4 regions of the Brenneria sp. L4-2C genome follow, and region 4 is predicted to be linked to each of the others. Evidence: predicted binding sites of a transcription regulator. Region 4 holds the regulator's gene; each other region holds the start of a gene.

Region 1 (2,208 bases), on a different contig from region 4:
TCCCGACTTTTTCTAAAACGCAGGGTGTCCATCGCCCGGCGTAATCTTGAACTGTGTTTTCCCAATATCTCAGTTGAAGAGCGAGAGGCGATGATCGTCAATAACTTCTCTTCACTGGGGATGGCGCTGGTGGAAACGGGGATGGCCTGGTTTTGGTCGGATCGCCGCGTTCGCCACTGGTTTGATGTATCGGGACTGGATAATTTGCAGCAGGCGTGTGCCAAAGGGCAGGGCGTGATGGCGATTGGCATTCACTTTATGTCGCTGGAGCTGGGCGGCAGGGCGATGGGGCTGTGTCAGCCGATGATGGCGATGTACCGTCCCCACAACAATAAAGTGATGGAGTTGGTGCAAACCTGGGGCCGCTCGCGTTCCAACAAGGCGATGATCGAGCGTCGGGATCTGCGCGGCATGGTGCATGCGCTGAAACGCGGAGAGGTGGTATGGTTTGCTCCCGATCAGGACTATGGTCCGAAAGGCAGCATTTTCGCCCCGTTCTTTGCCGTGAAAAATGCGGCGACCACCAGCGGCACCTTTACGATTGCCCGCCTGGCGAAGCCGTCAATGATCACCATCGTCTTAATCCGTAAGCCGCGGGCTTCCGGGTATAAGCTGGTGATTCAGCCTGAATTACAGGATTACCCCTACCACGACGAGCATGAAGCCGCCTGCTATATGAATAAGGTGGTGGAAAAAGAGATCATGCGCGCACCTGAGCAATACCTTTGGCTGCATCGCCGCTTTAAAACGCGACCGAGCGGGGAAGTCTCGCTATATGCCTGATCGGAATAATGATTTTGTTGGGTAAAGTTTGAAATGCGCGTCGAACGGTCAAATTTTTCTTCTTCTATTCCCTTCCTGCCGTTTTGATTTCGTCGCTCAGTTACTCAACCATCTAAAATGGCTGCCCGCGGGCAGCCATTTTACGCTGAGCGGATAATGGCGCGCGGTAAACCTCATTTCGCCGTTGGCGATAGGTAAATAGTCTTGCTGATCAGTTGAAATGGACGCCGGGGAAGCAGGATAATCAAAGGCTTCGAATAATTCGGCAAAACTTTGCTTTTTTGCAGCGAACGGGGTAATCGTTTGCGTGCATAATCTCGGGGTTCAGGGTGTGTCGGCGGTACTGACGCATACTCAGCGCAAGACTGGGCGAACAGCCTACGATTTACCTTAATAATAATGGCATTTCAGGGGATAACAGCATGTCAAATACCACTCGTCAGGCTGATGATGCGGCACGTCCGCATGGCGCGCTTGATGCATTTTTTAAAATAACCCAGCGTGGCAGCAACGTCCGTCAGGAAGTCCTGGCCGGGCTAACCACATTTCTGGCCATGGTCTACTCGGTGATTGTCGTTCCGGGCATGTTGGGCAAGGCGGGCTTTCCGCCGGCAGCCGTCTTCGTCGCAACCTGTCTGGTCGCCGGATTGGGTTCACTGCTGATGGGGCTGTGGGCGAACCTGCCGATGGCTATCGGTTGTGCGATTTCTCTGACCGCCTTCACGGCATTTAGTCTGGTATTGGGTCAGCAGATTAGCATTCCGGTGGCGTTGGGGGCGATTTTCCTGATGGGGGTTTTGTTCACCCTCATTTCCGCCACCGGGATCCGTACCTGGATCCTGCGCAATCTCCCGCTTGGGGTGGCGCACGGCACCGGAATCGGTATCGGTTTGTTTTTACTGATTATTGCCGCCAACGGCATCGGTCTGGTGATTAAAAACCCGATTGATGGTTTGCCGGTGGCGCTGGGCGACTTTACTTCTTTCCCGGTTATCATGGCGTTGCTGGGGTTGGCGGCCACCATCGGGTTGGAAAAGCGTCGCGTTCCGGGCGGCATTTTGCTGGTGATCGTCGCCATTTCCATTCTCGGTCTGATCTTCGATCCGAATGTGAAATATCAGGGCTGGTTTGCCTGGCCGAGTCTGAGCGACGAAAACGGCACTTCTCTGATTTTCAGTCTGGATATTCTGGGCGCGTTGCAGCCGGTCGTGCTGCCCAGCGTGTTGGCGCTGGTGATGACGGCGGTATTTGATGCGACCGGCACGATCCGCGCGGTTGCCGGTCAGGCTAATCTGCTGGATAAAGACGGACAAATCGTCAATGGCGGCAAGGCCCTGACGTCCGACTCCGTCAGCAGCATTGTTTCCAGTCTGGTCGGAACATCGCCGGCGGCGGTCTATATCGAATCCGCCGCGGGTACGGCCG
Region 2 (2,208 bases), 540 kb from region 4:
GCCACCCATGTCCTATGGGGGGCTTTTGACCCTCTCAGTAAAACTTAACCACTGACCTTCACGGCGGACGCGGCTTTTTTCGCTAACGCCACGGCTTCGTCTGCGGTCGGCGCGCTGGCCAGCGCAACGCCCATACGGCGTTTACCGCTGATTTCGGGCTTGCCGAACAGACGGATCTGCGTATAGGGATGCAGCGCGTTCTCTAACCCCTGATAGCGAACATTCCGGCTTTCCAGTTCGGGCAGGATCACCGCAGAGGCGGCGGCGCCGTACTGACGAATGGCGCCGATCGGCAGCCCGAGGAATGCGCGCACATGCAGCGCGAATTCTGACAGATCCTGAGAGATCATCGTCACCATGCCGGTATCATGCGGGCGCGGGGAAACTTCGCTGAAAATCACTTCGTCGCCGCAGACGAACAATTCAACGCCGAATAACCCGTAGCCGCCGAGCGCCTTAACCACGTCGCCCGCTATTTTCCGCGCCCGCGTCTGCGCCAATTCGCTCATTTGCTGCGGTTGCCATGACTCGCGGTAATCGCCATCTTCCTGGCGGTGGCCGATCGGGGCGCAGAAGTGGATGCCATCCACCGCCTGGATGGTCAGCAGGGTGATTTCAAAATCGAAATTAACCAGACCTTCAACGATAACCCGTCCACCGCCGGCACGCCCGCCTTGCTGAGCATATTGCCAGGCTTTATCCAACTGCCGGGCTTCCCGGATCAGACTTTGCCCTTTGCCGGATGAACTCATCACCGGTTTCACGATGCAGGGATAACCGATTTCCGCCACGGCCTGGCGAAAGTTCGCTTCGCTATCGGCAAAGCGGTAGCGGGAGGTGGGAACGCCCAGAGTTTCGGCGGCCAGGCGGCGAATACCTTCGCGATTCATTGTCAGCAGGGTCGCCTGCGCGCAGGGTACGACGCGGTGTCCTTGCTGTTCAAGCTTTACCAACATATCGGTGGCCAGCGCCTCAATTTCAGGCACGATATAGTCAGGGCGTTCAGCTTCAACCAATGCCTTCAGCGCTTCACCGTCCAGCATGTTAATGACATGGCTTCGATGCGCGACCTGCATGGCCGGCGCATCGGCATAGCGATCGACCGCGATAACCTCCAGACCTAACCGCTGGCACTCGATCGCCACTTCTTTGCCTAACTCGCCGGAGCCCAGCAGCATCACGCGCGTGGCATCAGTACGCAGGGCGGTTCCAATCGTTAACATAGTGCTATACCTGATCTGATTGTGAAAAATGGGCGCAGTATAAACGAAAACGTTTGCGTACGCATCCGAGGCGACGGCGACGCATCACGCCGTCGCAGATACGCAACGGCAATCATTCCTCTCGGCTTGGCATCGCCGGGTAATCGTGCCACTCTTGATTTCAGAAGGTTTTATCCCTGAACCACCGGCGTTACTTAACAGCAGAAGGACCACTATGATCGCACCGCAAGCAGCAAAAAGACCGCATCCGTTGACTATCCATAACGACACACGCATTGATAACTACTACTGGCTGCGCGACGACGAAAGGACCGATCCCGATATATTGGCCTATCTTCAGCAGGAGAATGACTATAGCGGTGCGGTGATGGCGCCGCAGGAAGAACTGAAACAATCACTCTATCAGGAAATGGTCGCCCGAATACCGTCGGAGGATATGTCGGTTCCCTATGTCAGAAATGGCTACCGCTATCAGAGTCGCTATGAACCGGGGAAGGAATACCCTATTTACCGGCGTCAGCCCGAGCAGGCGACGGATGAATGGGAAACGCTGCTGGATGCAAATCAGCGGGCGGAAAATCATGAGTTCTATAGCCTGGGGCTATTGGAAGTCAGCCCTGACAATCAGATTTTAGCGTTATCGGAAGATTTTCTCTCTCGTCGGCAGTATGACATTCGCTTTCGCGATCTGAAAAGCGGCGAATGGTTGCCCGACGTTATTGAGAAAGTCTCTTCCGGGGCGGAATGGTCGGCCGATTCCCGCGTTCTCTACTACGTGCGCAAACACCCGCAAACATTGCTGCCCTACCAGGTTTATCGCCATCGGCTGGGCAGCGATCCGGCAGGCGATGAGCTGGTTTATGAAGAAAAGGATGATACCTACTATGTCGGCCTGGGCAAGACGACTTCGGAACGCTATATCACGATTTATCTCAGCAGCACCACCAGTACGGAAGTGCTGCTGATTGATGCGGCGCAGTGCGAT
Region 3 (2,208 bases), on a different contig from region 4:
GGATGACCCAAGGTTGACGCGGCCGGATCAGCTGATCCTGATTTCGCCGATGATCGGCATCACCAGTTACGCCCGCTTCGCCGGATTGGCCGGCCTGCCGGCGATATTCCCGGCGTTCGCCAAATCGGCATGGCTGGGTATTTTGCCGGAGTTTAATCCATTCAAATATAACTCGTTTCCGGTTAACGGGGCTCGCCAGTCCTGGTTATTAACCCACGAACTCCAGGGGCAGCTCACCCGTAAAGCGCAGCAACATACGCTGCAACAATTGCCGCCGGTGCTGACTTTTCAGTCGGTGATGGATTTTACGGTGAGCACGCAGGCGGTGATCTCGTCGTTTTATAATCTCTTGCCGGCGAACGGCAGCCAACTGGTGCTGTTTGACGTCAATCGCACTATCAATTTCGGACCGCTGCTGCGGGATTCGGCGGATCGCGCCGCCAGCCAACTGTTGCCGCCCGCGCCGCGCCGCTATGACACGACGGTAATCACCAATGCCGCCCCGGACAGCGCGCATGCCGTCGCCTTCGATGTACAAGCGGGAGAAGCGCAGGGCGGTTCCCGCGCGCTGGGGATTGATTACCCGCGCGATGTGTACTCGCTCTCGCACGTCGCTCTGCCTTTCCCGGATACGGACTCCCTGTATGGCCGTTTTTCGCAGAATCCCCGCGAGTTCGGCCTGCCGCTGGGGACGATCGCGGCGCGGGGCGAGCGTTCGGTGCTGGTCGTGGATCTGGACACCCTGCTGCGATTGTCCTCCAATCCGTTTTTCCCTTATCTGATGCAGCGTATTGACGGAAAGATCCCGCAATAACCAAAAACGCCGCCGGATAAGTCGATCTGTTAAGGGCGTGGAGAGCGCGCCTTCATTTCAATACCCTGTTTATGCCAGGCGGCGTTTTGGTTGAAATAATCTAATTTTGCTGCATTTTTCGCATTAGTTTAAATAATGCGTTGGGCGTTTTCTTTGCGCTGGCGATCGGCAGACAATCCATTTTTCATATCAATGATTTCATCTTTTCTCCAAATTGCATTGGTTTTATGCCAGTGAGTGATTATTTTTTGGAGGATTTATCTATTGTCGGTGGTTTCACCTTGCATGGGTCGAAGCATTTTCCATATAGATTATCTTATGCCTGTGGGGATAGTTTAACCGACGTTTCGGTGGTAAGTTCATTATCAAGATATCGTTTGCGCGGCGGTGGCGATCGCCCGAACGCAGAGCTACGAACAGAGGGAAGACATGGCTAAGCAGACTCCGTTGTATCAACAGCACCTGACGGACGGTGCCAAAATGGTTGATTTTCACGGCTGGATGATGCCGCTGCATTACGGCTCTCAGCTTGACGAGCATCACATCGTACGTCGTGATGCCGGTATGTTTGATGTATCTCATATGACCATCGTGGATTTGCACGGCGTGCGAACCCGCGAGTTTCTGCGTTATCTGCTGGCGAACGATGTCGCCAAACTCACCCAGCCCGGCAAAGCGCTTTATACCGGTATGCTGAATGCCTCCGGCGGGGTTATCGACGATCTGATCGTTTATTTCATGACGGAAGACTATTTTCGTCTGGTGGTCAATTCGGCCACCCGTGAGAAAGACTTAGCCTGGATCGTCCGGCACGCCGAGCCTTTTATGGTCGATGTCCGCGAACGCGAGGATCTGGCTCTGGTGGCCGTGCAGGGGCCGCAGGCGCAGGCAAAGGTACAGCGTCTGCTCAACGAGGCCCAGCGGGCGAAAATCGCAGGTATGAAGCCGTTTTTCGGCGTTCAGGTCGACGATTTTTTCATCGCGACAACGGGTTATACTGGTGAAGCCGGCTATGAAATCGCGCTGCCGAAGGAGCAGGTTGTCGCGTTGTGGCGACAGCTTCTGTCCGTCGGGGTTAAGCCATGCGGATTGGGCGCGCGCGACACGCTGCGGCTGGAAGCCGGCATGAACCTCTACGGACAGGATATGGACGAAGGCGTTTCGCCGCTGGCCGCCAATATGGGCTGGACCATCGCCTGGCAGCCGGAAGAACGCCAGTTTATCGGGCGTGAAGCGTTGGAGCGGCAGCGTGAAAAAGGCACTGAGCAGTTGGTCGGTTTGGTGATGACCGAAAAAGGCGTGTTGCGCAATGAGTTACCCGTACGTTTTACCGATAGCGAAGGCGTGATGCGGGAAGGCGTGATTACCAGCGGCTCTTTTTCACCCACGCTGGG
Region 4 (2,208 bases):
GCCAGCAGCGAAATCTTCAGGTCGGCATCCATCGGTATCTCCTTTGCGTATAAGAATTATCAGAAGAAAATATTGACCCTCTTTAGCGCCTTGCATTCAACATCGGGCTAAAGCGGCATCTTGTATAACAATAGCCGCTGTTGCCGGGTTTGCCCGAAAAAACTGAGGGCGGCGTATCACTAATAATATAAATTACTGCTTTCACTTTTCTGTCAAATCGGACAAAATTCGCTGTTTGACGACACGCCGCGTATTGGTCGAGAAAGTCCGCCTTGCCCCTTCAGGTATAACATTCGGCATTCTCCTTCTAAAATTCTGTTTTTTTATCTGGAAAGAGAACGTTAAACGCAGGCAAACGATTAACAATATATATACGACTGTAATGAGTCGGTTAGGAGTCACTTTTACATGGCAACGATCAAAGATGTGGCAAAGCGCGCAGGCGTTTCGACCACAACCGTATCGCATGTGATAAATAAAACACGTTTCGTCGCCGAAGAAACCAAAGCCGCCGTCAGGGCCGCCATCAAAGAATTACACTATTCGCCCAGCGCCGTGGCCCGCAGTCTTAAAGTGAATAATACAAGGACTATCGGTCTGTTGGCGACCTCCAGCGAAGCGCCCTACTTTGCGGAAATCATTGAAGCCGTTGAAAACGGTTGCTACGCCAAAGGCTATACGATGATTTTGTGTAATTCGCATAACGACATCGATAAACAGCGCGCCTACCTTTCCATGCTGGCGCAAAAGCGCGTCGACGGATTGCTGGTGATGTGCGCGGAATATCCGCCCGAACTCCTTGCCATGCTGGAAGACTATCGCAGTATTCCGATGGTGGTGATGGATTGGGGACAGGCTCACAGCGATTTTACCGACACCATTATTGATAACGCGTTTGAAGGCGGTTATATGGCGGGCCGTTATCTTATCGAACGCGGTCACCGGGAAATCGGCGCCATTCATGGCATTCTTGAGCGCAATACCGGCAGCGGACGCTATCTTGGCTTTTTAAAAGCGCTGCACGACGCCGATATTCAGATTCACGATGAATGGATCGTACGGGGCGACTTTGAACCCGAATCCGGCTATAAGGCGATGCACCAGATTCTGGCGCAGAAACATCGTCCCACGGCGGTTTTCTGCGGCGGGGATATTATGGCCATGGGCGCTATCTGCGCGGCGGACGAACTGGGGCTACACGTTCCCCAGGATATCTCGGTCATTGGCTACGACAATGTTCGTCATGCCCGTTTTTTCACCCCGGCGCTGACCACCATCCACCAGCCGAAAGAACGGTTGGGACAATCGGCCTTATCGATGCTTTTGGACCGAATTACCAGTAAGCGCGAAGACGCCCAGGTTATTGAGGTTCATCCTTCGCTGATAGAACGTCGTTCCGTCGCCGATGGCCCATTCCGCGATTACCGGCGTTATTCCTGAGCACCCACGCATTTATCTGCCGCTATACCCTCTAGCCGCTACGCTGCTTCAGCCAATTTATGCTTGTACCCTGGCTGAAGCAGTCCTAAACTGATCAGCAATTCGACGACAACAACCATATTAATCTCTTTATTCACTATCCTTATATAGTGTGAGCGCATATTGGATGTGCGCGTTTATTTTAAGGATGAGTGCCTCTACGTATTTGCGTACCGGCTTTTTCTCTTCATTTTCCTCTTGTTATTCAGAGGGTAGACGATGGGTGATACCCACCGATGCCGATAATGGGTAAAAAATTGTCTATGCTTTCCTTGCAGTTTTCACCGTGAGCGGCAAGGTAGGGAGAAATTATGAGTTCATCGTGTATAGAGGATGTAGAAGGACTGGAGAGCCATGGCAACTCCTGGTTTCAAATTGTGCGTGAAATGCTGGACATGGCCGATATCAAAATCAACGGCTCCCGCCCTTTTGATATAAAGATTAAAAATCCCGATTTTTTCAAACGCGTGTTGCGTGAAGGCTCATTAGGATTGGGTGAAAGCTACATGGACGGATGGTGGGAATGCGAACGGCTGGATATGTTCTTTCACCGCATATTACGCGCCGGTCTGGATAAAAAAGTCCCCCATCATATGAAAGACATTTTGCGCGTTGCCGCCGCAAGACTGATCAATCTGCAATCCAAAAGACGCGCCTGGATTGTCGGCAAAGAGCACTACGATTTGGGCAACGACCTGTTTTCGCTGATGCTGGATCCTTACATGCAAT

The links. Region 4 encodes PurR, which represses purine synthesis genes. Its sites were predicted from a motif close to CANGCAAACGTTTGCNTG; they were not measured.
Region 1: a site for PurR is predicted at 1,076-1,093, ahead of ABRZ26_RS10575 (NCS2 family permease). Genes of this name have one in related genera too.
Region 2: a site for PurR is predicted at 1,266-1,283, ahead of purT (formate-dependent phosphoribosylglycinamide formyltransferase). Genes of this name have one in related genera too.
Region 3: a site for PurR is predicted at 1,181-1,198, ahead of gcvT (glycine cleavage system aminomethyltransferase GcvT). Genes of this name have one in related genera too.

Annotation. Positions count from the first base shown of each region.
Region 1 covers NZ_JBEIAC010000005.1:227,281-229,488, forward strand. Annotated here, with positions in the region: gene lpxP (kdo(2)-lipid IV(A) palmitoleoyltransferase) at 1-783, shown strand, start outside; gene ABRZ26_RS10575 (NCS2 family permease) at 1,206-2,208, shown strand, end outside.
Region 2 covers NZ_JBEIAC010000001.1:550,122-552,329, reverse strand. Annotated here, with positions in the region: gene purT (formate-dependent phosphoribosylglycinamide formyltransferase) at 45-1,223, opposite strand; gene ABRZ26_RS02625 (S9 family peptidase) at 1,438-2,208, shown strand, end outside.
Region 3 covers NZ_JBEIAC010000005.1:185,285-187,492, forward strand. Annotated here, with positions in the region: gene ABRZ26_RS10375 (alpha/beta hydrolase) at 1-814, shown strand, start outside; gene gcvT (glycine cleavage system aminomethyltransferase GcvT) at 1,244-2,208, shown strand, end outside.
Region 4 covers NZ_JBEIAC010000001.1:14,811-17,018, reverse strand. Annotated here, with positions in the region: gene cydH (cytochrome bd-I oxidase subunit CydH) at 1-32, opposite strand, end outside; gene purR (HTH-type transcriptional repressor PurR) at 409-1,440, shown strand; gene cfa (cyclopropane fatty acyl phospholipid synthase) at 1,791-2,208, shown strand, end outside.